Massilia litorea: one gene and its partner. The protein of the gene in region 1 interacts with the protein of each later gene in a pairwise test. Links are inferred from orthologs where the notes say so. Each region holds a gene or a part of one and is shown on either strand. Other genes may lie near its edges.

What was found.
Region 2: the proteins of LPB04_RS05355 (region 1) and groL interact in binary tests that used the Escherichia coli proteins (3 or more experiments, as listed by UniProt). The link is inferred for Massilia litorea from one-to-one orthologs.

The regions. Positions count from the first base shown.
Region 1 is NZ_CP062941.1:1,203,970-1,215,149, reverse strand. Bases 310-3,297 are described here. They hold LPB04_RS05355 (ABC transporter ATP-binding protein), read left to right. Parts: upstream 310-1,395; coding sequence 1,396-2,199; downstream 2,200-3,297. Other genes in these bases: mlaD (outer membrane lipid asymmetry maintenance protein MlaD), read left to right, coding at 3,035-3,297; mlaE (lipid asymmetry maintenance ABC transporter permease subunit MlaE), read left to right, coding at 2,196-2,978; LPB04_RS05360 (glutamate synthase subunit beta), read left to right, coding at 310-1,124. Also shown: more of LPB04_RS05360, read left to right, coding at 1-309; more of mlaD, read left to right, coding at 3,298-3,508; LPB04_RS05340 (MlaA family lipoprotein), read left to right, coding at 3,505-4,305; LPB04_RS05335 (MlaC/ttg2D family ABC transporter substrate-binding protein), read left to right, coding at 4,385-5,032; LPB04_RS05330 (STAS domain-containing protein), read left to right, coding at 5,035-5,310; LPB04_RS05325 (ABC transporter ATP-binding protein), read left to right, coding at 5,574-6,494; LPB04_RS05320 (ABC transporter permease), read left to right, coding at 6,491-7,258; LPB04_RS05315 (BolA family protein), read left to right, coding at 7,298-7,534; murA (UDP-N-acetylglucosamine 1-carboxyvinyltransferase), read left to right, coding at 7,535-8,785; hisG (ATP phosphoribosyltransferase), read left to right, coding at 8,804-9,487; hisD (histidinol dehydrogenase), read left to right, coding at 9,491-10,819; LPB04_RS05295 (DNA-methyltransferase), read left to right, coding at 10,816-11,180. UniProt on the Escherichia coli protein: Part of the ABC transporter complex MlaFEDB, which is involved in a phospholipid transport pathway that maintains lipid asymmetry in the outer membrane by retrograde trafficking of phospholipids from the outer membrane to the inner membrane.
Region 2 is NZ_CP062941.1:2,300,229-2,311,307, reverse strand. Bases 5,105-7,991 are described here. They hold groL (chaperonin GroEL), read left to right. Parts: upstream 5,105-5,668; coding sequence 5,669-7,315; downstream 7,316-7,991. Other genes in these bases: LPB04_RS10175 (YfeK family protein), read right to left, coding at 7,905-7,991; LPB04_RS10180 (UPF0158 family protein), read left to right, coding at 7,408-7,827; groES (co-chaperone GroES), read left to right, coding at 5,343-5,633. Also shown: LPB04_RS24365 (methyl-accepting chemotaxis protein), read right to left, coding at 70-1,728; LPB04_RS10225 (AraC family transcriptional regulator), read left to right, coding at 1,860-2,681; LPB04_RS10220 (hypothetical protein), read right to left, coding at 2,704-3,102; LPB04_RS10215 (metalloregulator ArsR/SmtB family transcription factor), read right to left, coding at 3,099-3,413; LPB04_RS10210 (EVE domain-containing protein), read right to left, coding at 3,479-3,946; LPB04_RS10200 (cell division protein ZapA), read right to left, coding at 4,262-4,573; LPB04_RS10195 (hypothetical protein), read right to left, coding at 4,570-4,845; more of LPB04_RS10175, read right to left, coding at 7,992-8,282; LPB04_RS10170 (hypothetical protein), read left to right, coding at 8,424-8,885; LPB04_RS10165 (glucokinase), read right to left, coding at 9,078-10,928; LPB04_RS10160 (alpha-glucosidase family protein), read right to left, coding at 10,928-11,079.

The DNA of each region.
Region 1 (11,180 bases):
TCGGCATCAAGTCGATCGAGCGAAAAATCGCCGACGCCGCCTTCGAGCACGGCTATGTCGTGCCGCAGCCGGCCCTGGTCAAAACCGGCAAGAAAGTTGCCGTCGTCGGTTCCGGCCCAGCGGGCCTGGCCGCCGCCCAGCAACTGGCGCGTGCCGGCCACGACGTCACCGTGTTCGAGAAGAGCGACCGCATCGGCGGCCTGCTGCGCTACGGCATCCCCGACTTCAAGATGGAAAAGGGTTTAATTGACCGCCGCATCGAGCAGATGCAGGCCGAGGGTGTGACCTTCCGCACCAGCGTCTTGATCGGCAAGGATTTCCCTGCTGCCGTCAGCAACATGGCGCGCGACACGATCTTCCCGGAAGATCTCGCCAATGAGTTCGACGCCGTCGTCATGGCCGGCGGCGCCGAGCAGCCGCGCGATTTGCCGGTGCCGGGACGCGAGCTGAAGGGTGTGCATTACGCGATGGATTTCCTGCCGCAGCAAAACCGGGTCAACGCCGGCGATAAGCTGAAAGACCAGATCAAGGCGACCGGCAAGCATGTGGTCGTGATCGGTGGTGGCGATACCGGTTCCGACTGCGTCGGCACCTCGAACCGCCATGGCGCAGCGACGGTCACCCAGTTCGAACTGATGCCGATGCCGCCCGAACACGAGAACAAGCCCCTCGTGTGGCCCTACTGGCCGACCAAGCTGCGCACCTCGTCCTCGCACGAGGAAGGCTGCGAACGCGATTTCGCCGTCGCCACGAAACGCTTCGAGGGTAAAAACGGCAAACTCGAAAAGCTGATCGCCTGCCGTGTTGAGTGGAAAGACGGCAAGATGGTCGAAGTCGCCGGCAGCGAATTCGAGATGAAGGCCGACCTCGTGTTCCTGGCCATGGGTTTCGTGTCGCCGGTGCAGCAGGTGCTGGACGCCTTCGGCGTGCAGAAGGATGCGCGCGGCAACGCGCGCGCCACGACCGACGGCGAAGCCTGCTACCAGACCTCGGTACCGAAAGTCTTTGTCGCCGGCGACATGCGCCGCGGCCAGTCGCTGGTCGTGTGGGCGATTCGCGAAGGGCGGCAATGCGCGCGCGCAGTGGATGAGTTCCTGATGGGCTCGTCGGTACTGCCGCGCTAAGTGTCTGCCTCCGATGGGCTCTCGAGCCCATCGGACGGAACGTGCAATGCTTGCTGCACCGTAGGAATGTTGTTTCCTGTCAACAAACTGCAACGTTGACACATATGCATATCTCAACAAAAACAATGACTTGCGGCACGAAATATCTGACTTTTCGGTTATTAGTGTTGTAGCCACGCGTCGGAACCCGGAGTGAAACGGGGCTGTCCCAAGCAGGGATTGCAGTTTCTGCACTACAATACGGGATTCCCAAAATCCGACTATCCCCCCTGTGTCTAACCTTGTAGAAATACGTGATCTCGAGTTCGCCTACGGCGATCGCAAGATCCTGTCGAACCTGCGCATGGATTTCCCGCGCGGCAAGCTCATTGCCGTGATGGGTGGTTCCGGCTGCGGCAAGACCACGGTGCTGCGCCTGATTGGCGGACAGATCCGTCCGCAGCGCGGCGCAGTCCGGGTCGGCGGCGAGGTCGTGCACGAGCTGCGCACCGAGGGGCTGTATCGCCTGCGCCGCCGGATGGGCATGCTGTTCCAGTTCGGCGCGCTGTTTACCGATCTCACCATTTTCGACAACGTCGCCTTCCCGCTGCGCGAGCATACCGACTTGCCGGAAGAGCTGATCCGCGACCTGGTGCTGATGAAGCTGAACGCGGTCGGCCTGCGCAACGCTTCCAAATTGAAACCGGGCGAAATCTCGGGCGGCATGGCGCGTCGCGTTGCCGTGGCGCGCGCGATCGCGCTCGACCCTGAACTGATCATGTACGACGAGCCATTCGCCGGCCTCGATCCGATCTCGATGGGCCTGACCGCCAACCTGATCCGCAACCTGAACGATGCGCTCGGCTCCACGTCCATCCTGGTCTCGCACGACGTGAACGAAACCTTCGCCATCGCGGACTATGTGTACTTCATGTCGGCCGGCAAGATCGTCGCCGAAGGCACCCCGGCCGAGCTGCGCGTCTCGCAGGACCCGTATGTCAAACAATTCGTCAATGCCGAGCCGGACGGTCCGGTGCCCTTCCACTATCCAGGGAAGTCGCTGGCCGACGACCTGGGTCTGGGAGCGCAGAAATGATCATGCGTTTCGTTGAAGGCGCCGGCGCCACCGTGCGCGAATCGATCGAGAACCTCGGTTTTGCAACGCGCGCGTTTTTCAACCTGCTGCGTTTTTCGCCCGGCGCCTGGCGCCGTCCGAGCCTGATTTCCGAGCAAGTTCACTTTATTGGTAACTACTCGCTGGTCATCACCATCGTCTCCGGCCTGTTCGTCGGCCTGGTGCTGGGCCTGCAGTTCTACGTGAACCTGATCCAGTTCGGCGCCGAGGAAAAACTCGGTTCGCTCACCGCCCTGTCTCTGATCCGTGAACTGGGCCCGGTCGTCACCGCCTTGCTGTTCGCAGGCCGTGCCGGCACCTCGCTCACCGCCGAGATCGGCCTCATGAAAGCCGGAGAGCAGCTGTCGGCCATGGAAATGATGGCGGTGAATCCGGTGCAGCGCGTGCTGGCGCCGCGTTTCTGGGGTGGCGTGATTGCGATGCCGGTGCTGGCCGCCGTGTTCTCGGCCGTCGGCATCATGGGCAGCTACCTGGTCGCCGTCAAAATGCTCAGCCTGGACGAAGGCGCCTTCTGGTCGCAGATGCAGGCCGGCGTCGATGTCAACCGCGACGTAGTCAGCAGCGTCATCAAAAGTTTCGTGTTCGGCATTGCCGTGACGTTTACCGCCGTGTTCCAGGGCTACCACGTGAAGCCGACCCCGGCCGACGTGGCACGCGCCACCACGCGCACCGTCGTCATCGCCTCGCTGCTGGTGCTGGGCCTCGACTTCGTCATGACCGCCCTGATGTTCACGCAGTAACAATAAAAATCGTTTCGTTTGGCCGCGCACAGACGGCCTGAATACTAGGAAATACTATGCACCGTAAAATCATCGATGTCTGGGTCGGCCTGTTCGTCCTGCTGGGCGCTGCCGCCGTGTTGTTCCTGGCGCTGCAGGCCGGGAATATGAGCTCGCTGTCGTTTGCCGAGACCTATGCCGTCGTCGGCAAGTTCGACAACATTGGTGGATTGAAGCCACAGGCGCCAGTCAAGAGCGCCGGTGTCGTGGTCGGCCGGGTGGGCAACATCAGTTTCGACGACAAAACCTACCAGGCCATGGTCCGCCTCGACCTGGATCCGAACTACAAGTTCCCGAAAGATTCGTCGCTCAAGATCCTGACGGCGGGACTGCTGGGCGAGCAATACATTGGCATCGAACCGGGCGGCGACACGAAAAACCTCGTCGACGGAGATCGAATCAACCGTACGCAATCGGCCACCGTGCTGGAAGACCTGATCAATCAGTTCATCTACAGCAAGGCTGCCGAAGGAAAGGAAGACAGTAAATGAAGAAGAAGAACATGACGTCGCTGCCGCGCTGGCGTGGACTGGCACTGGCCGCGGCAAGCTGCGCCGTGCTGTCCGGCTGCGCCACCCCGAGCAATCCGCAAGACCCGCTGGAAAAATTCAACCGCGCAACGTTCGCGTTCAACGACACGGTCGACCGCGTGGCCCTGAAGCCGGCCGCGACCGCCTACAAGAAGGTATTGCCGGGCTTCGCGCAAACGGGCGTGAGTAACTTCTTCGGCAACTTGTCGGACGCCTGGAGCTCGGTCAACAACTTCCTGCAAGGCAAGGGCGCAGACGGCGCGACCGATTTCATGCGTTTCGCGCTGAATTCGACCTTCGGCATCGCCGGAATCCTCGACATCGCGTCGGAAGCGGGGATGCAGAAACACAACGAAGACTTTGGCCAGACCCTGGGTGTCTGGGGTGTTCCTTCCGGTCCCTACTTGATGTTGCCATTGTTGGGCCCATCTACGATTCGTGACACCGCTGCATTGCCTGCCGATATCTGGGCCGATCCATGGGCCTACAAGAATCCGGTGAACGTGCGTAACATCGGTATCGGCGTGCGCGCGGTCGACCAGCGCGCATCGGTGCTGGAAGCATCGAACCTGTTCGAGGAAGCCGCGCTCGACCGTTACGAGTTCATCCGTGACGGCTACCTGCAACGCCGCCAGAGCCGTGTGTACGACGGCGAGTCGGGACCGCAGAAAGATGCGCCGAAGGAAGACGTACCGGCATCGAACACGCAAGTGGTGCCGGAACCGGCCTCGAACGCAACCGAAACGCAGCGGAAGTAATGGAATGTAGCAAGGCCCGTAGGACGCCGCTTGACGCGGCGCCCGACAGACTCCCGCAAACGACCAGAAAAGAGAGCTTATGAAACCAATCGCCCAACTCATCGCCACCGCCGCAACCCTCGCTTTCGCCACCAGCGTCATCGCCGCGCCGGCCCCGGCCACCAACGAAGCGCCGGACGTGCTCGTCAAGCGCATCAGCGCCGACGTCATCGAGACCGTGAAAGCCGACAAGGACATCCAGTCCGGCAACCGCAACAAGATCATGGAACTCGTCAATTCCAAGATCCTGCCGTATGTCGACGCCGAAAAAATGACGGCCCAGGCGGCCGGCCGCTTCTGGCGCCAGGCCACCCCTGAACAGCAGAAACGCCTGTCGGAAGAATTCCGCACGCTGCTGGTCTACACCTATTCCGGCGCGCTGTCGCAGATCAAGAACGAAACCGTCGAGTTCAAGCCGATGCGCGCGGAGCCGACCGATACCGACGTCGAAGTGCGTTCGCAGGTGAACGTCACCCGCGGCGAGCCGATCACCCTGAACTACCGCCTGGCCAAGGGTAATCAAGGCTGGAAGATCTACGACATCAACGTGCTGGGCGCCTGGCTGGTCGAGACCTACAAGGGTACCTTTGCTGCCGAGATCAACAAGTCGGGTGTCGACGGCCTGATCACCAAGCTGGCCGACCGCAACAAGCAACTGGCCAGCAAGCCCTTGAAGGCCCCTAAGTAAACATGGCCGAAGCAAATCCGATGCTGTCGCTCGACGCCCTCACCTTCGAGACCGCAGACGCGGCCCTGGAGCAGGGCTGCGCCGCGATCCGGGCCGGCGAGACCGTGTTCGACCTGGGCGGCGTGCGCGCCGCCGATTCGTCCGGCGTGGCCTTGCTGCTGGCCTGGCAGCGCCGCGCGCGCGATGCGGGGCAGAAGCTCACGTTCATCAATGTGCCGGGCAATATCGATGCGTTGACGCAGCTGTACGGGCTGGATGGGTTGCTGGCACGGTCCTAGTGTACGTTGGCAGTAACGTAGGGTGGGCACCTGTGCCCACGCGTAAGGTTTGAATGCATGCGGCGTATCGCCTGTCGTACCGCGTGGGCACAAGTGCCCACCCTACGTTACACCGCCGTCAACGTTCATCACACTACCTCGTACTATCCCATGCCTACGGCATGTCCAATGCCGCCGGGCTCTTGCATTCCCGATTTCCCCTATAATGGGTCGTTTCCCCGCCCGGCCTGCGCACGCCTGTGCCGCAGCCACTCCAAAGAACAATGACAGCGATCCAGATTAACAGCGTCGAGAAAAGCTACAAGGGCTTTAAAGCCTTGAAAGGCGTTTCCCTGACGATCGAACAGGGCGAGTTCTTCGGCCTGCTCGGCCCCAACGGCGCCGGCAAGACGACCCTGATTTCCACTATCGCCGGCCTGATCCGGCCCGACGTCGGCAGCGTGCAGATCCACGGCCATGACGTCGTCACCGATTTCCGCGAAGCGAGAAAAAAACTGGGCGTGGTGCCCCAGGAACTCGTGTTCGACCCGTTCTTCACCGTGCGCGAAACCCTGCGCCTGCAGTCGGGCTACTTCGGCATCAAGAACAACGACAAATGGATCGACGAGGTCATGGAAAACCTCGATCTCACCAATAAAGCCGACGTCAACATGCGCGCGCTGTCGGGCGGCATGAAGCGGCGCGTGCTGGTCGCGCAGGCCCTGGTCCATAAACCACCCGTCATCGTTTTAGATGAGCCGACCGCCGGCGTCGACGTCGAGCTGCGCCAGACCCTGTGGAAATTCATCTCGCGCCTGAACCGGGAGGGTGGGCACACGGTCGTGCTGACCACCCACTACCTGGAAGAAGCGCAGGCCATGTGCCAGCGCGTGGCGATGCTGAAGTCGGGCCAGGTCGTTGCACTCGATACGATGAGCGCGCTGCTGCGCCGCGTGTCCGGTTCGCAGCTGATCGTGCACCTGAAAAGCGGCGATTTACCTCAGGACCTGCGCCACCTGGTCTCGCACGACGAACACGGGAACGGTAGCGGCAATAAATACAGCCTGCGCGTCAACGAATACGCCGAGGTCGAGCCGATCCTGGCGCGGCTGCGCGAATCGGGCGCCGTCATCGACGAGATGCAGCTGCAGCAGGCCGACCTCGAAGACATTTTTATCCAGATCATGGAAAAGGGCGCGCTGTGAGTTTTGTATCTGTCGGTTTCCGCACCCTGTTCTATAAAGAAATGCTGCGCTTCTGGAAGGTCGCGACGCAAACCATCGCCGCGCCGATCCTGACGGCCATGCTCTACCTGCTGATCTTCGGCCACGTGCTCGAGGGGCGAGTGGAAGTCTATCCGGGCGTGAATTACACGGCCTTCCTGGTGCCGGGCCTGGTGATGATGAGCGTGCTGCAAAATGCGTTCGCCAATTCGTCCTCGTCCCTGATCCAGTCCAAGATCACGGGCAACCTGGTGTTTATCCTGCTGCCGCCGCTGTCGCACTGGGAAATCCTGCTGGCCTATGTGGCCGCGTCCGTCGTGCGTGGCCTGGCCGTGGGCGCGGGCGTGTTCGCGATTACCGCCTGGTTCGCGCACCTGAGTTTCGCGGCGCCGCTGTGGATCATCGTGTTCGCGATCCTGGGCGCGGCCATACTCGGCACGCTGGGCGTGATCGCCGGTATCTGGGCCGATAAATTCGACCAGCTGGCCGCGTTCCAGAATTTCCTGATCATGCCGGCCACTTTCCTCGCCGGGGTGTTCTATTCGATCCACTCGCTGCCCGGATTCTGGCAGGCGGTCTCGCATTTCAACCCGTTCTTTTATATGATTGACGGGTTCCGCCACGGCTTCTTCGGCCAGTCCGATATCTCGCCGTGGACCAGCCTTGCCATCGTCTCCGCCTTCTTCGCGGTGCTGGCGGCAGTGGCGATCAATTTGCTGCGCGGCGGCTATAAGTTACGCCACTAAATTACGCCACTAAGGCGTCATTAATATTTAGGAATTATCGTGTCGACCACTCCAGAACTGATCCACAGCTACATCGAAAACGGCCTGCAATGCACGCATTTGACGGTCGAGGGCGATGGCCGTCACTTCTCGGCCCTGATCGTTTCGCCTGCGTTTGCCGGCAAGCGCCCGATCCAGCGCCACCAGCTGGTCTATGCGGCGCTGGGCGATCGCATGCGCGAAGAGATCCACGCGCTGTCGATGAAAACCCTGACGCCTGAAGAATACGGAGGCTAAATGGACAAGCTTCAAATCGTTGGCGGCAAACGCCTGAACGGAGAAATTGCGGTATCGGGCGCCAAGAACGCGGCGCTGCCGATCCTGTGCGCGGGCCTGCTCACCGCCGGCGACGTCGAACTGTCGAACGTGCCGCGCCTGCACGACGTCAAGACGATCCTGAAACTGCTCGAGCAGACCGGTTTGAAAGTCAGCCAGGACGACGAAAACGTCACCCTGAACGGCGCCAACATCACGAGCCTGGAAGCGCCCTATGAACTGGTGAAAACCATGCGCGCCTCGATCCTGGTGCTCGGTCCCCTGCTGGCCCGCTTCGGCGAAGCCAAGGTGTCGCTGCCGGGCGGGTGCGCGATCGGTTCGCGTCCGGTCGACCAGCACATCAAGGGCCTGCGCGCGATGGGTGCCGAGATCACGATCGAAGGCGGCTACATCCATGCCAAAGCGAAAAAATTAAAAGGTGCGCGCATCCTGACCGACATGATCACGGTCACCGGCACCGAGAACCTCTTGATGGCCGCGACCCTGGCCGAAGGCGAGACGGTGCTGGAAAACGCCGCGCGCGAACCGGAAGTGACGGATCTCGCCAACTTGCTGGTCGCCATGGGCGCCAAGATCGACGGCATCGGCACCGACCGCCTGGTGATCCAGGGCGTCTCCGAGCTGCATGGCGCCAAGCATGCCGTGATCTCGGACCGCATCGAAGCGGCGACGTTCCTGTGCGCAGTCGCGGCTACCGGCGGCGACATCGTGCTGACGAATACCCGCACCGATATCTTCGACGTCGCGCTCGATAAACTGCGCGAAGTCGGCCTGCAGATGGACATCGGCAGCAACACGATCCGTGCGCGCATGGATGCCAGGCCGCAGCCGGTGTCCTTCCGCACCACCGAGTATCCCGGCTTCCCGACCGACATGCAGGCGCAGTTCATGGCCGTGAACACGATCGCCGCCGGCCCCAGCCGCGTGACCGAGACCATCTTCGAGAACCGCTTCATGCACGTGCAGGAGATGAATCGCCTCGGCGCGTTTATTTCCACCGAAGGGAACACCGCTTTCATCAAGGGTGTCGAGCGCCTGGTCGGGGCGCCCGTGATGGCGACCGACCTGCGCGCTTCGGCTTCGCTGGTGATCGCCGGCATGGCAGCCCAGGGCACGACCCTGATCGACCGCATCTATCACCTCGACCGCGGCTACGACCGCATGGAAGTGAAATTGTCGAAGGTCGGCGCCGACATCGTGCGCATCAAGTAATTATTAAGTAAAGGCGCCATGAGCATCGCAACACAATCGACGGACCAGGGCCTGATCCTGGCCCTGTCAAAAGGCCGGATTTTTGAAGACACGCTGCCGCTGCTGGAAGCGGCCGGCATCGTCGTCACCGAGAATCCGGAAACCTCGCGCAAGCTGATCCTGGCGACCAACGACCCGGGCGTGCGCGTGCTGATCGTGCGCGCCAGCGACGTGCCGACCTATGTCCAGTATGGCGCGGCCGACTTCGGCGTGGCCGGCAAGGACGTGCTGCTCGAGCATGGCGGCGAAGGGCTGTACCAGCCGGTCGACCTGAACATCGCCCGTTGCCGCATGTCGGTGGCGGTGAATGCCGGCTTCGACTACGAGACGGCCGTGCGCCAGGGCGCGCGCCTGCGCGTGGCCACCAAGTTCGTGAACACCGCGCGCCAGCACTTCGCAAGCAAGGGCGTGCACGTCGACCTCATCAAACTGTACGGCTCGATGGAACTGGCGCCGCTGGTCGGCCTGTCGGACGCCATCGTCGACGTGGTGTCGACCGGCGGCACCCTGCGTGCGAACAACCTGGTCGAAGTCGAGAAGATCATGGAGATCTCCTCGCGCCTGGTCGTGAACCAGGCCGCGCTGAAGTTGAAGCGCGCGCGCCTGCAACCCATCATCGAGGCTTTTGAGAAGGCCTCGACACTCCAACCGCAACAAGGCTGACCCATGGCTGTACAGATCCGCAAACTCGACTCCACCCACGACGGTTTTACGCAGCAGCTGCATGCGCTGCTGGCTTTCGAGGCCGCGACCGACGATGCGATCGAAACGGCCGTCAGTAAAATCCTGGCTGACGTGAAGCAGCGCGGCGACGCTGCCGTGCTCGAATACACGAACCGGTTCGATCGCGTCAGCGCCGGGAGCATGGCCGCCTTCGACCTGTCGCAGGAAGAACTGCAAGCGGCGCTCGACGCGCTGCCGCCTGCCCAGCGCGAGGCGCTGCAGACAGCGGCCGAGCGCGTGCGTGCATTCCACGAACGCCAGAAGCAGGAACTGAACGGTTTTAGCTATACCGAGCCCGATGGCACGGTCCTCGGCCAGCGCGTCACGCCGCTGGACCGCGTCGGCATCTATGTACCCGGCGGTAAAGCGGCGTATCCGTCGTCGGTATTGATGAACGCGATCCCGGCGCAGGTGGCTGGGGTAAAAGACATCGTGATGGTGGTGCCGACTCCGGACGGCGTGAAAAACCAGATGGTGCTGGCTGCTGCCGCGATTGCCGGCGTGACGCGCGTGATCACCATCGGCGGCGCCCAGGCCGTGGCCGCGCTGGCCTACGGCACCGAGACGATTCCGGCCGTGGATAAAATCGTCGGTCCGGGTAACGCCTATGTCGCCGCCGCCAAGCGCCGCGTGTTCGGCACGGTCGGCATCGACATGATCGCCGGTCCATCGGAGATCCTGGTGCTGTGCGACGGCACTACCGATCCGGACTGGGTTGCGATGGACCTGTTCTCGCAGGCCGAGCACGACGAACTGGCGCAGGCGATCCTGCTGTGCCCGGACGCGGACTACATCGCGCAAGTCGAAGCGAGCATCCACAAGCTGCTGCCGACCATGCCGCGCCACGAGACCATTACGACCTCGCTGAGCGACCGCGGCGCATTGATCAAAGTGCGCGACATGGAAGAAGCCTGCGCGATCGCCAACGACATCGCCGCCGAACACCTCGAAATCTCCGCCGAGCACCCGCAGCAGTGGGCCGACCGGATTCGCCATGCCGGCGCGATGTTCCTCGGCCAGTTCTCGAGCGAAGCACTGGGCGACTATTGCTGCGGCCCGAATCACGTGCTGCCGACCTCGCGCACGGCGCGTTTTTCGTCGCCCCTGGGTGTGTATGACTTCCAGAAGCGCTCGTCGATCCTGCACGTGAGCGAGGCGGGCGCCCAGACCCTGGGCAAGGTTGCGGCCGAGCTGGCCTATGGAGAAGGGCTGCAGGCGCACGCGCGCAGTGCCGAGCTACGCCTCCTCAGTCAGCCCAAGCCCCGGCCATGACGGACTGGGTCGACCAGGTGTTCTGCGAGGATGCGCTGGCGGGACTGGCGCGCATCCCGGATGCTTCCATTGACCTGATCCTGACCGACCCGCCGTACAACCTCGGCAAGGACTACGGCAACGGCTCCGACCAGCAAAGCGTGGAAGCCTATCTCGCCTGGACCGAAAGCTGGATCGACGCCGCGCTGCCGAAACTCAAACCCAACGGCAGCCTGTACATCTTCCTGACCTGGCGCTTCGCGCCCGAGATCTTCGTGATGCTGAAAAAGCGCATGACGATGATGAACGAGATCATCTGGGACCGCCGGGTGCCCTCGATGGGCGGCAGCGTGCGCAGCTTTTCATCCGTGCACGACACGAT
Region 2 (11,079 bases), 1.1 Mb from region 1 along the record:
TCTTCACGTGCAACTATTTGCGCAGGACGGCGGGCCCTCCCCCACCGTCCGCCAGCGTAGCGACGCGCTTCAGAACGCGGCCCACTCCGCCCGGGTGGCGGCCCTTTCCAGCTTCGGATACGCGGCAGCCGGACGCACGCCGGGACGCCGCTCATGCACAGCGTGGCCGAGCTTGAAAACGCTGACCCGCTGCACCAGCCCGGCCGCGCTGTCCTGCAGCGACTGTGCGGCGCCGGCGGCTTCTTCGACCAGGGCGGCATTCTGCTGGGTGACCTGATCCATCTGGCTGACGGCCTCGTGGATCTGTTCGATTCCTGCGCTCTGCTCGCTCGTCGCCGCCGTGATCTCCTCCATGATGGCGGCCACGCGACGTACGCTATGGACGATTTCTTCCATTGTCGTGCCTGCCTGGTTGACCAGGCGGCTGCCGCTGTCGACTTTCTCGACCGAGTCGGTGATCAAGGCCTTGATTTCCTTTGCCGCGCCGGCCGAGCGCTGGGCGAGACTGCGCACTTCGGAGGCGACGACGGCAAAGCCGCGGCCCTGTTCGCCGGCACGGGCGGCCTCGACGGCGGCGTTCAGCGCCAGGATGTTCGTCTGGAACGCAATGCCGTCGATGACGGCAATGATGTCGACGATCTTGCGCGCCGAATCGTTGATGGCGCCCATCGTACCGACGACCTCGCGCACCACGGCGCCGCCGCGCGTGGCCACATCCGAGGCCGAGGCCGCCAGGCCGTTGGCCTGGCGCGCATTGTCCGCATTCTGGCGCACCGTCGTGGTGAGCTCCTCCACCGACGCGGCCGTTTCCTCGATCGAGCTGGCCTGCTGTTCGGTACGCGAAGACAGGTCCATGTTGCCGGCGGCGATCTGGCTTGAGGCCGTGGCGATGACGTCGCTGCCGCTGCGCACCTCGCCCACGATGCCGGCCAGGCTGGTGTTCATGTCGCGCAAGGCGCCGAGCAGCTGGCCGAATTCGTTGCGTGTATCGACCACGATCTGCGCGCTCAGGTCGCCGCCGGCGACGCGCCGCGCCAGGTCGACCGCGGTGCCGAGCGGACGGGTAATGGCCGCGACCAGGTACAGCGTAGCCGCAACGGCGAGCAGGACGGCGAACGCGATGGCACCGACAATCAGGCGGTTCAGGCTGCGCAGTTCGGCATGGAGTGCCTCGCTCTCGTGAACGTTGCGCGTGCTCATGTAATCCTGCAGGGCCTTGTAGGCTTGCTGGCCCTTCAGGTAGCTCGGGTTGACCTGGCGGATCAGGATCTCCTGCGCCTTGTCCCAATCGCCGCCCTCGAGCGCGCGCGCGGCGTTGCCGATCAGCTCGACGCCAAATTCCTGGCTGTCCTGGCGCCAGCGGGCGACGGCTGCTCGCGTTTCGGGCCTGCGCAAGGAATCGAGCAGCTTGTCGCGCTCCGCCAGCAGCGCGGCCGTGTTGCTGTTGATATTGTTGAAGTGGTTTGCCAGGGGGTGGTCATGCATGACGGCATATTTGCTGTCGGGATTGTGCTGGAGCGCCTGCAGCAGCTGGCTGCGATTGGTTTCCATGCGGTGCACCATGCTTGCCAGGGCAAGCTGCTGGTTGGCAGTGCGCAAGGTCGAGTTCTCGAGCAATTCGACCGCACGCTGGGTCGAGAAATAACCGAGGCCGCCAACGGCGAGGGTCACGGCAATCAGTGCGCTGGTCACCGTTGCGATGAGGTATTTGATCCGGAGGTTTTTCATGACAGTAGAGTGGACAGAAAGCGGCGGGCTGCCGGCAAAGCGTTGCATTTTCGACGAATTTGACGATAATTTCCACACGGAAACTACGCGAATCGTCCAGAATACGCGGCTCTGCGTCGAACTTTATTGAAATGGACAAACTGTCATCCTTGCTGGGGCGCCAGGCATTCAGCGCCCGCATCTTCTACAACGGTCCGTTTTGCGACGCCAACCAGTTCCATGAGAATGGCAGTGCCGGCCACCTGCATCTGGTGCGCCAGGGGCCGGTCGAGTTCGTGCACGACGATGGCGCGCTCCTGCGCATCGACCTGCCTTCGCTGGTTCTTTATCCGCACGGCACCAACCATCGCTTGCAGGTTCCCGCCGGGCACACTGCCCTGCTGCTGTGCGCCGACATCGTCTTCGAAGGGGGCAAGGCCAATCCGCTGGTCCGGGTGCTGCCCGGCTGCCTGCATATGCCGCTGGCCGAGATCGCTGGGCTGGGGCCGACACTCGATCTGCTGTTCGGCGAGGCGGCAGGCACGGCGCCCGGCCGCGAATTGATCCTGGACCGGCTGTGCGATGTGTTGCTGGTCCAGGTAGTGCGTCGCGAATTCGACAACGGAAAATTGTCGCTGGGCTTATTGGCCGGCCTGGCGGACCGCCAGGTGTCGGCGGCGCTGACGGCGATCCACGAGCGCCCGCACGAGCTGTGGACCCTTGCCGCACTGGCCAGGCTCGCCGGCATGTCGCGCGCCAGCTTCGTGGAACATTTCCGCGAGGTGATGGGGATTCCGCCCGGCGAATATCTCAGCCGCTGGCGCATCGCCCTCGGCGGCAGGCTGCTGCGCCAGGGCATGCCGGTCAAACTCGTCAGCAGCCGCACGGGCTATACGAGTCCGTCCACGTTTACGCGCGCCTTTACTGCGCAGATGGGTGCTTCGCCGCGCGAATGGCTGAAGCGGGCCGCCTGAGTTGCCTGAGGCGGCGCCCTCCTCAACCGCGGGCGGCCGCCGAACCGGCGCCGAAGCAGCGCCACAGGGCCGCGGCCAGCGCCACGATCAGCACGCCACCGCCGAGCAGGTGCGCGGAGGCCAGCGGCGCGAACAGCATGGCCAGCATGTAGCCGAGTCCGCCCAGCACCAGGCTCCAGCCAGCGAAGCGGCGCGCCGCCTGCTCGGCCTGGGGCGAGCAGCGCAAGCGCGCCAGCGCCGTCAGCGATTTCGGAATCGCGTTCGCGTAGAACACCACGACAAAGCCGAGCAAGGCACCGGTCAGGCGTTGCGACCACTCGAGCGACAAGTGTTCCGGCGCGGCCCATTTCAGGGCTGCGCACGCGCCGACGATCATTACCGCACCAAGCAAGGCACGGCCCAGCGGGAAAGTGCTTTTCATGACTTCTCCTCGTTCGATCCGACATCGAGATGGCCGGGTTGCGGCCGCGTGACCTGCAATCCAAACGTCTGGGCAAAGGCAAGCAAGGCCTCTTCCAGCACCGACAGCTTCAAGCGGTACGTAACCGTGCGCCCCTGCTTGTCGGCCTCGATCAGGCCGGCGTTGACGAGCACGGCGAAGTGCGCCGACATGGTCGGCTTGGAAACGTCGAACATCGCCGCCAATTCTCCCGCACCGATGGGTCCGGCCTGCAGCAGCTGCAACACCTTGCGGCGGGTCGGATCGGAGAGGGCTTTGAATACGGTGCTCATGGAATCGATTATTAGCTAACCATCGAACTATTGCAAGCGCTTTCGCGCACCGAACCGCAAGCTCCTCAATCTTTCGTGCGCACGAATTCCAGGATCGCATTCCACTGCCCGCTCGTCACCGGCGAAATGGAAAGGCGGCTGCCTTTCTGCAGCAGGACCATGTCTTCCAATACGGGCATGGCGCGCATCTCGGCCAGCGTCAAATAGCGCCCCTTTTCTTTCGCCTGGACGTCGACCGATATCCAGCGCGGCTGCGCCTGTGTCGCTTTCGGGTCGAAGTATTTGCCGGCACTGTCGAATTGGGTAGCGTCGGGATAAGGGCCGCTCGCCACTTCCGCTATTCCCGCGACACCGGGAACGGCGCAACTGGAGTGATAAAACAGGATGCCGTCGCCGATTTGCATGGCGTCGCGCATGAAATTGCGGGCCTGATAGTTTCTTACGCCGAACCAGGCGACGGTCTGGCCCGGTGCGGCGAGAACGTCGTCGAAACTGACTTCATCGGGCTCGGATTTCATCAACCAGTAGCGCATCGGATCTCCTGAAAAAAAAGCAGGCCGATAAAACCTGCGCGCGTAAAAAAGCGGCTGCGTGCTTTTGCTCGCAACCGCTTCATGGAATGTAGCCCCGCCTGTGCCGTTTTTTGCCGGCATCCCGAACCTGATGGCTCAAGGTGGTCACAGTCAGTTCAATTTCGGGTTCGTCGAACTAGCGACGCTCACGCCCATCAAACACTATCCCGCAACCTATGCATGTAAATGGTTCAAGGAATATATGGCAATCTCGAACACCGCAGGGTGCCTCGCAGTTTACTCGCTTGAACCGTCATGTCAAACGAATTTGCCCGGTCAGGACAAATTTTCCTGCGGCGCCAGGGTGTGGTCGAGGACCTTGTGCATCGCTTCGAGTTTTTGTTTCACTTCGAGCATCGTCATGTCCGACAGCGGTCCCTGCGGCGACTTCACCGAGAGGAATTCCGCGGCCACGCTGAGCGCGGCCATGACCGCGATGCGGTCGTTGCCCTTGACCTTGCCCGAATCGCGCAGCGCGGTCATCTTGCCGTCGAGATAGCGCACGGCATCGCGCAGCGTCGCCTGTTCGCCTTCCTTGCAGGCCAGGCGGTAAGGCTGGCCCATGATCGTCACATCCAGGTAAATCATCGGGCAGCCTCGGCATCCAGGGGTTCGGCGGCGTCTGCCGCGCTCTCTTCCGCGCTACCTTCCGCGTCTTCCGCTTCTTCCGGCGCAGGCAATTGCTCGATCACGGCTTCGACCTTGTGCTGGACCTCGACAAGGCGTTCGACGAGCGCCATGTTCACTTCGTTCAGTAACAGGTTGGTCTGGCGCAGTTGCGCATTCTCGCTGCGCAGCGACACGACCAGCTCGGCGAGCCGCTCGATTTTGTCGGATAGGTCTTGGAATTCGGAAATCATTCGTAACTATAGGTCTGTTCTGGTTAGACAGTCAACAGGAGAGCACAGCCTGCGCCCTGCCCGGCGGGGACCACAGTGTATAGCGTCGCGGCGGGTAGCCGCGCGCGGCAAGGCTTATCTGGCTGCATTTCGGTAGCAGCGCTGCGCCTGCATATCCGGAAGCGCAGTCCTTATCGCCTTCCATCCCCTCGTTTGACACCGATCAATTCCCCACCAACAGTGCGTCAGCCGTCTTGGCATCGGTGCTAGTCTCTCCGCTCCGTACCTGCGCCGGCCACGGCCCAGCAAGCTGCCGCGTCATCCCGGCAGTTGAGGCAAAACAAGCTCTTGCAATTTATTTTGCAACATCGCCGCTTGAAATACCCTGATGTCGTCCCTATAATTAGCACTCGTTAGATGAGAGTGCTAACAACCTCTTTCAAAGCTGCGGCGCAGTATGCGACGCGGCAATCAACGCAAACAAAGCTAGTCCAAACCACTGAATAAAGGAGTTTTGCATGAACCTTCGCCCTCTGCACGATCGCGTTATCGTGAAGCGTCTCGACCAGGAAACCAAGACTGCCTCCGGCCTGATCATCCCTGATGCAGCCGCCGAGAAGCCGGACCAGGGCGAGATCCTCGCCGTCGGCAATGGCAAAGTCCAGGACAACGGCACGCTGCGTGCACTGGAAGTCCAGGTTGGCGACCGCGTCCTGTTCGGCAAGTACTCGGGCCAGACCGTCAAGGTCGACGGCCAGGAACTGCTGGTGATGCGCGAAGAAGACATCATGGCCGTGCTGGTCAAGTAATCCTCCCCTCAGAATATCTCTCGGAGAAATAAAAAATGGCAGCTAAAGAAGTAATTTTCGGCGACGCAGCGCGCGCCAAGATGGTTGAAGGCGTCAACATCCTCGCCAATGCAGTCAAGGTCACCCTGGGTCCTAAAGGCCGCAACGTCGTGCTGGACCGCTCGTTCGGCGCCCCGACCGTCACCAAGGACGGCGTCTCGGTCGCGAAAGAGATCGAACTCAAAGACAAGCTCATGAACATGGGCGCGCAGATGGTCAAGGAAGTCGCTTCGAAGACCAGCGACAACGCCGGCGACGGCACCACCACCGCGACCGTGCTGGCACAAGCCATCGTGCGCGAAGGCATGAAGTTCGTTGCCGCCGGCATGAACCCGATGGACCTGAAGCGCGGCATCGACAAGGCAGTTGCTGCCACCGTCGAAGAGCTGGCCAAGATCTCCAAGCCATGCACCACCTCGAAAGAAATCGCCCAGGTCGGCGCGATCTCGGCCAACTCGGACTACTCGATCGGCGAGCGCATCGCTGAAGCGATGGAAAAAGTCGGCAAGGAAGGCGTCATCACCGTCGAAGACGGCAAGTCGCTGAACGACGAACTCGACATCGTCGAAGGCATGCAGTTCGACCGCGGCTACCTGTCGCCTTACTTCATTAACAACCCGGACAAGCAAGTCGCCATCCACGACAATCCGTTCGTTCTGCTGTGCGACAAGAAGATCTCGAACATCCGTGACCTGCTGCCGGTACTGGAGCAAGTTGCAAAGGCCGGCCGTCCGCTGGTGATCGTCGCCGAAGACATCGAAGGCGAAGCGCTGGCGACCCTGGTCGTCAACAACATCCGCGGCATCCTGAAGACCGTTGCCGTCAAGGCGCCTGGCTTCGGCGACCGTCGCAAGGCCATGCTGGAAGACATCGCTGTCCTGACCGGCGGCCAGGTGATCGCGGAAGAAGTCGGCCTGACCCTGGAAAAGGTCACGCTGGCTGAACTCGGCCAGGCCAAGCGTATCGAAGTCGGCAAGGAAAACACCATCATCATCGACGGTGCAGGTTCGGCTGAAAACATCGAAGCGCGCGTCAAGATGGTGCGCGTCCAGATCGAAGAAGCGACCTCGGACTACGATCGCGAAAAGCTGCAAGAGCGCGTGGCCAAGCTGGCCGGCGGCGTTGCCGTGATCAAGGTTGGCGCTGCCACCGAAGTCGAAATGAAGGAAAAGAAAGCACGCGTGGAAGACGCGCTGCACGCCACCCGCGCAGCCGTTGAAGAAGGCATCGTGCCAGGCGGCGGCGTCGCCCTGCTGCGTGCCCGCGCCAACCTGCAAGTCAAGGGCGACAACCCTGACCAGGAAGCCGGCATCAAGATCGTCCTGCGCGCAATGGAAGAGCCGCTGCGCATGATCGTCCAGAACGCAGGCGAAGAAGCATCGGTCGTCGTCTCGGCAGTGCTGGGCGGCACCGGCAACTACGGCTACAACGCCGCCAACGGCACCTACGGCGACATGGTCGAAATGGGCGTGCTGGACCCAGCCAAGGTCACCCGCTCGGCACTGCAAAACGCAGCGTCGATCGCCGGCCTGATGCTGACCACCGACTGCATGGTGTCGGAACTGGCTGAAGACAAGCCAGCCGGCGGCATGGGCGGCATGGGTGGTATGGGCGGCATGGGCGGTATGGACGGCATGATGTAATGTCCTTGGGCGCCGGTTCGCCGGCGCCCTGCTGCAGTTTGAAAAGCCCGCACGGTTCGCGCCTTGCGGGCTTTTACTTTTGGGAGATTGCGATGCCTGTCGTGAATGCGGAAGACCTCGAGGATGCGGTATTGATTGTGTCGGAGCCGGGAACCCCGGACAAAGCCTGGGTATCCCTCGATACGGGCCAGGTGCACATCCGCTCGGAGATGGTCGATGGGGAACTGGCGTCCCTGCCGGACGATATCGATACCTCGGAGCGCTACATTTCCGTGCCACACATGAGCGAGCTCGATCTCGGGCTGGAACTGGTGTTCGATTTCGCCGACGCAGCGATGGCTGACGATGCCGATCGCGTACGCCAGATGTTCAAGCGTTCGGATGCGTATCGCCATTTCAGCGAACTGGTCGAGGAGCGTGGCCTGACGGAGCGCTGGCATGACTTCCGCGAGGCGCAGACGCGGGCGGTGCTGGCGGGGTGGTGCGAGGAGAACGGTTTGCAGTTGGGCTAGCATCCGCGTGGGCATGCCCACGCATGTGCGGCTGCAAACCGTTCGCGTGAAAACACTGCCCGGGACCGGCGCACGATTTACTGGCTCGCCTTCCCCCGAAACCGCTTCAACTCCTCCTTCATATACACCGCGCTGGCCACCGCCTTCCCTCCCCCGCACTTCACGAGATACGGCTTGCCGCTCATGCTGCTCTGCGTCGCTCCACGCTCGATGAACGACTCCGCGTTCGTGACCAGGTCGCGCTTGACGAGGTAGTCGTACTTCTTCTGCAGATGCGCACGCGCCTCCGACCCGTCGTGCCAGCTGCCGTTGCGGTTGAACTGGCAGCCCGGCGTCGCCACGTAGTCGAGCAGGTGCGCAATCTCGGCCTGCGCCTTCGGTTCCGGCGCCGCAAGCGCCGCGCCGTGCAGGGTGGCGACCAGCAGCATGGCGCCCGCAAATCGAAATACGGTCATCGTGTTTCCTCCGGGGTGGCAAACGAACATGCGACGAGTCTAGCACCCACACCGGGAAGCGTCCGTCAGGCCGGCATGCCGAGATTGCCCGGCATCTACACATCGGCTAGTATGGCCGCACGTTTTCCACGAGGTTCCATCATGATTTCACGCGGCGCACAGTTGCTGAGTTTCTCCCTGCTGGCCGCGGCCCTGCTTGCCGGCTGCAAGGACAGGCAGCCGCCGGCCGCGCCGCCGCAGCCGGCCAAGCCCATCGTGCAGCAGAAGGCCGAACCGGCCGTCACGCGCGAACAGGCGATGGCCGCACTGCTGGCGTTGCCGGAAGTGAAGGCCTGGTCGCAGGACATCGAAAAGCGCTCGCGCGGCAAGGCGCACGGGGCCGTGATCGAAGACGACCCGACACCGCGCGTCATCAACGGCATGTCGTACTGGCAGCTGAGTTTTGTCGAGAACCGTGCGGACAAGGTGCAGCGGCGCGAGAGTTTTCTGGTGGCGAAAACGGGCGAGCAGATTCTGGTGGACGACACGGCGAACGATACGGTGGTATCGCTCGACGAGTGGCGGCGCGGGATTCGGCGGGTGGAGACCAAATCGGCGGATTGATGTTGCGCGACGCGAAATCGACAACATCGTTAACGGACGCATGACGCAGGGTGGGCTCTTGAGCCCACGCGGTCGAACCATGAAGCAGTCGAAACGAGTACCGACATTTTTTCGCGCGCGTGAGCGATGGTGTTGAAGCCGCATCGACGCACATGTCAGACCGCGTGGGCACAAGTGCCCACCCTACGTTTCTCAACTGTCCAGGTGTGAAATCAAGAGCCTGCGCTGCTCGACGTCGCCTTCTCGCCCATTATGCGCATCGACCGACAAGCCCACCGCCATGATGTCGATGAACAGCAGCTGCAGGATCCGCGAAATCATCGACAGGAACACAGTGCTGTCCTCGGCGTGATCGACCGCCAGGCACACGCTGGCCTTGCGTGCGAGCGGCGACTGGCTGTTGCCGATGGCGATGACGTCGGCGCCGCGCGAACGGGCGATGTCGACCGCCTGCAGCAGCTCCGGCAAGCGCCCCGAATTCGAGATCGCGATCACCACGTCGCCCGGCCCGAGCAGATCCGCCGCCAGCGCGAACAGGTGCGAGTCGCCGTACAGCGCGGTCGGAATCCGGAAGCGGAAGAATTTATGCTGGCCGTCGAGCGCCACCACGCGCGCATTGCCCAGCGCGTAAAACTCGACCCGGCGTGCGCGGCTCACCAGCTCGATCGCACGGTCCAGCGTGTGCACGTCGAGCCCGTCGCGGAATTTCAAAATCGCCGACACGGTGTTGTCGATCACCTTCGCCGACAGGTCATGCGTGCTGTCGCTGTTCCTCACCTGGCTGTGGCGCACCGGGATCGCACCGGTCAGGCTGCTCGCGAACTTCAGTTTGAAATCGGCCAGGCCGAGGAAGCCGAGCGAGCGGCAGAAGCGGATCACGGTCGGCTGCGAGACTTCCGCGCCGCGCGCGATATCCGCGATCGGTTCGTTCAGCACCAGGCGCGGCTGCTCGAGCACGAGCGTCGCCACGCGCTGCTCGGCGGGCGTGAGCTCGTGGCGCAGCCCCTTGATGCGGTCCATCAGCGTGTTGGCGCCGCTACGGCCACGCAGGTGTTCGGAGAGGATGGTCGCGACCCCGTGGAAGGCGGGGTTCGGCGTCGTGATGACATAGGTCGGAATGTCGGCCAGGTAGTGCGAGAAGCGTCCCTTGGCCTCGAAGCGCGCGCGGAAGGGAGAGCGTGCGAACCACTCCCCCATGCGCGGCACGATGCCGCCGCCAATAAAAATGCCGCCGAAGGCGCCCAGGGTCACGGCGAGATTCGCCGCCGCGGCGCCCAGCATGCCGCAGAAGACTTCCAGCACCTCGATGCACAGGGCATCGTTTTCATCCAGGCCCGCGGCCAGGATGTCGGCGGCCGTACGGCCTGGGGCCTGCACGCCATTGCGCAAGGCCAGCGCCTCATGGATCAATTCCATGCCGGGCCCGGAAATCAGGCGTTCGTTCGACACGTGCTGCCAGGCGCGCCAGGCGTGCCGCAGGATCGCGAACTCGCGCTCGTCGCCGGGCGCGAAGTTCACGTGGCCGCCTTCGCTGCCCAGGGTGACGAAGCCGTCGCTCGTGGGAATCAGGCCCGAGACGCCGAGGCCCGTTCCCGGCCCCAGCACGCCGATGACGGCATTCGCCGCCGGCTTGCCGCCGCCGACCTGCAGCAGGTCGGCAGGCAGCAGCACGGGAATGGCCATCGCCAGCGCCGTGAAATCGTTCACCACCAGCAGCGTCGACAGGCCCAGCTCGCGCCGCACCGCCTCGGTCGAGAATTCCCAGGCGCGGTTCGTCATGCGTACCTGGTCGCCGTTGACGGGATTGGCCACCGCAAAGGCGGCGTGCTGCAGGTTCAGGTCGAGGTGGTCGCGCAGGTAGAAGCGCACCAGCGAATCGACACCGTCGAACTCCTCGCACTTCAACACGGCCACATGGCGGAAGGTGCCGGGCGCCGTCTGCAGTGCGAAGCGCGCGTGCGTGGCGCCGATATCGGCCAGCAGGCGCGGGCCGTCGGCGAACGCGGTGCGCTCGAATTTCTCGGCGTCGGGCGCGTTGCCCATCAGGCGAGCGTACCGAACCAGGCGCCGTAAGCCGGCAGCGTGACGCGGCCGTTTGCCGCTTCGCCCGGCAGGCCGTGGCCTTCCAGGTCGTGCGCGCCCGCCGTCTCCGGCCAGGCTATCGTTACCGGCGCGTTCGACAGGTTGAAGGCGG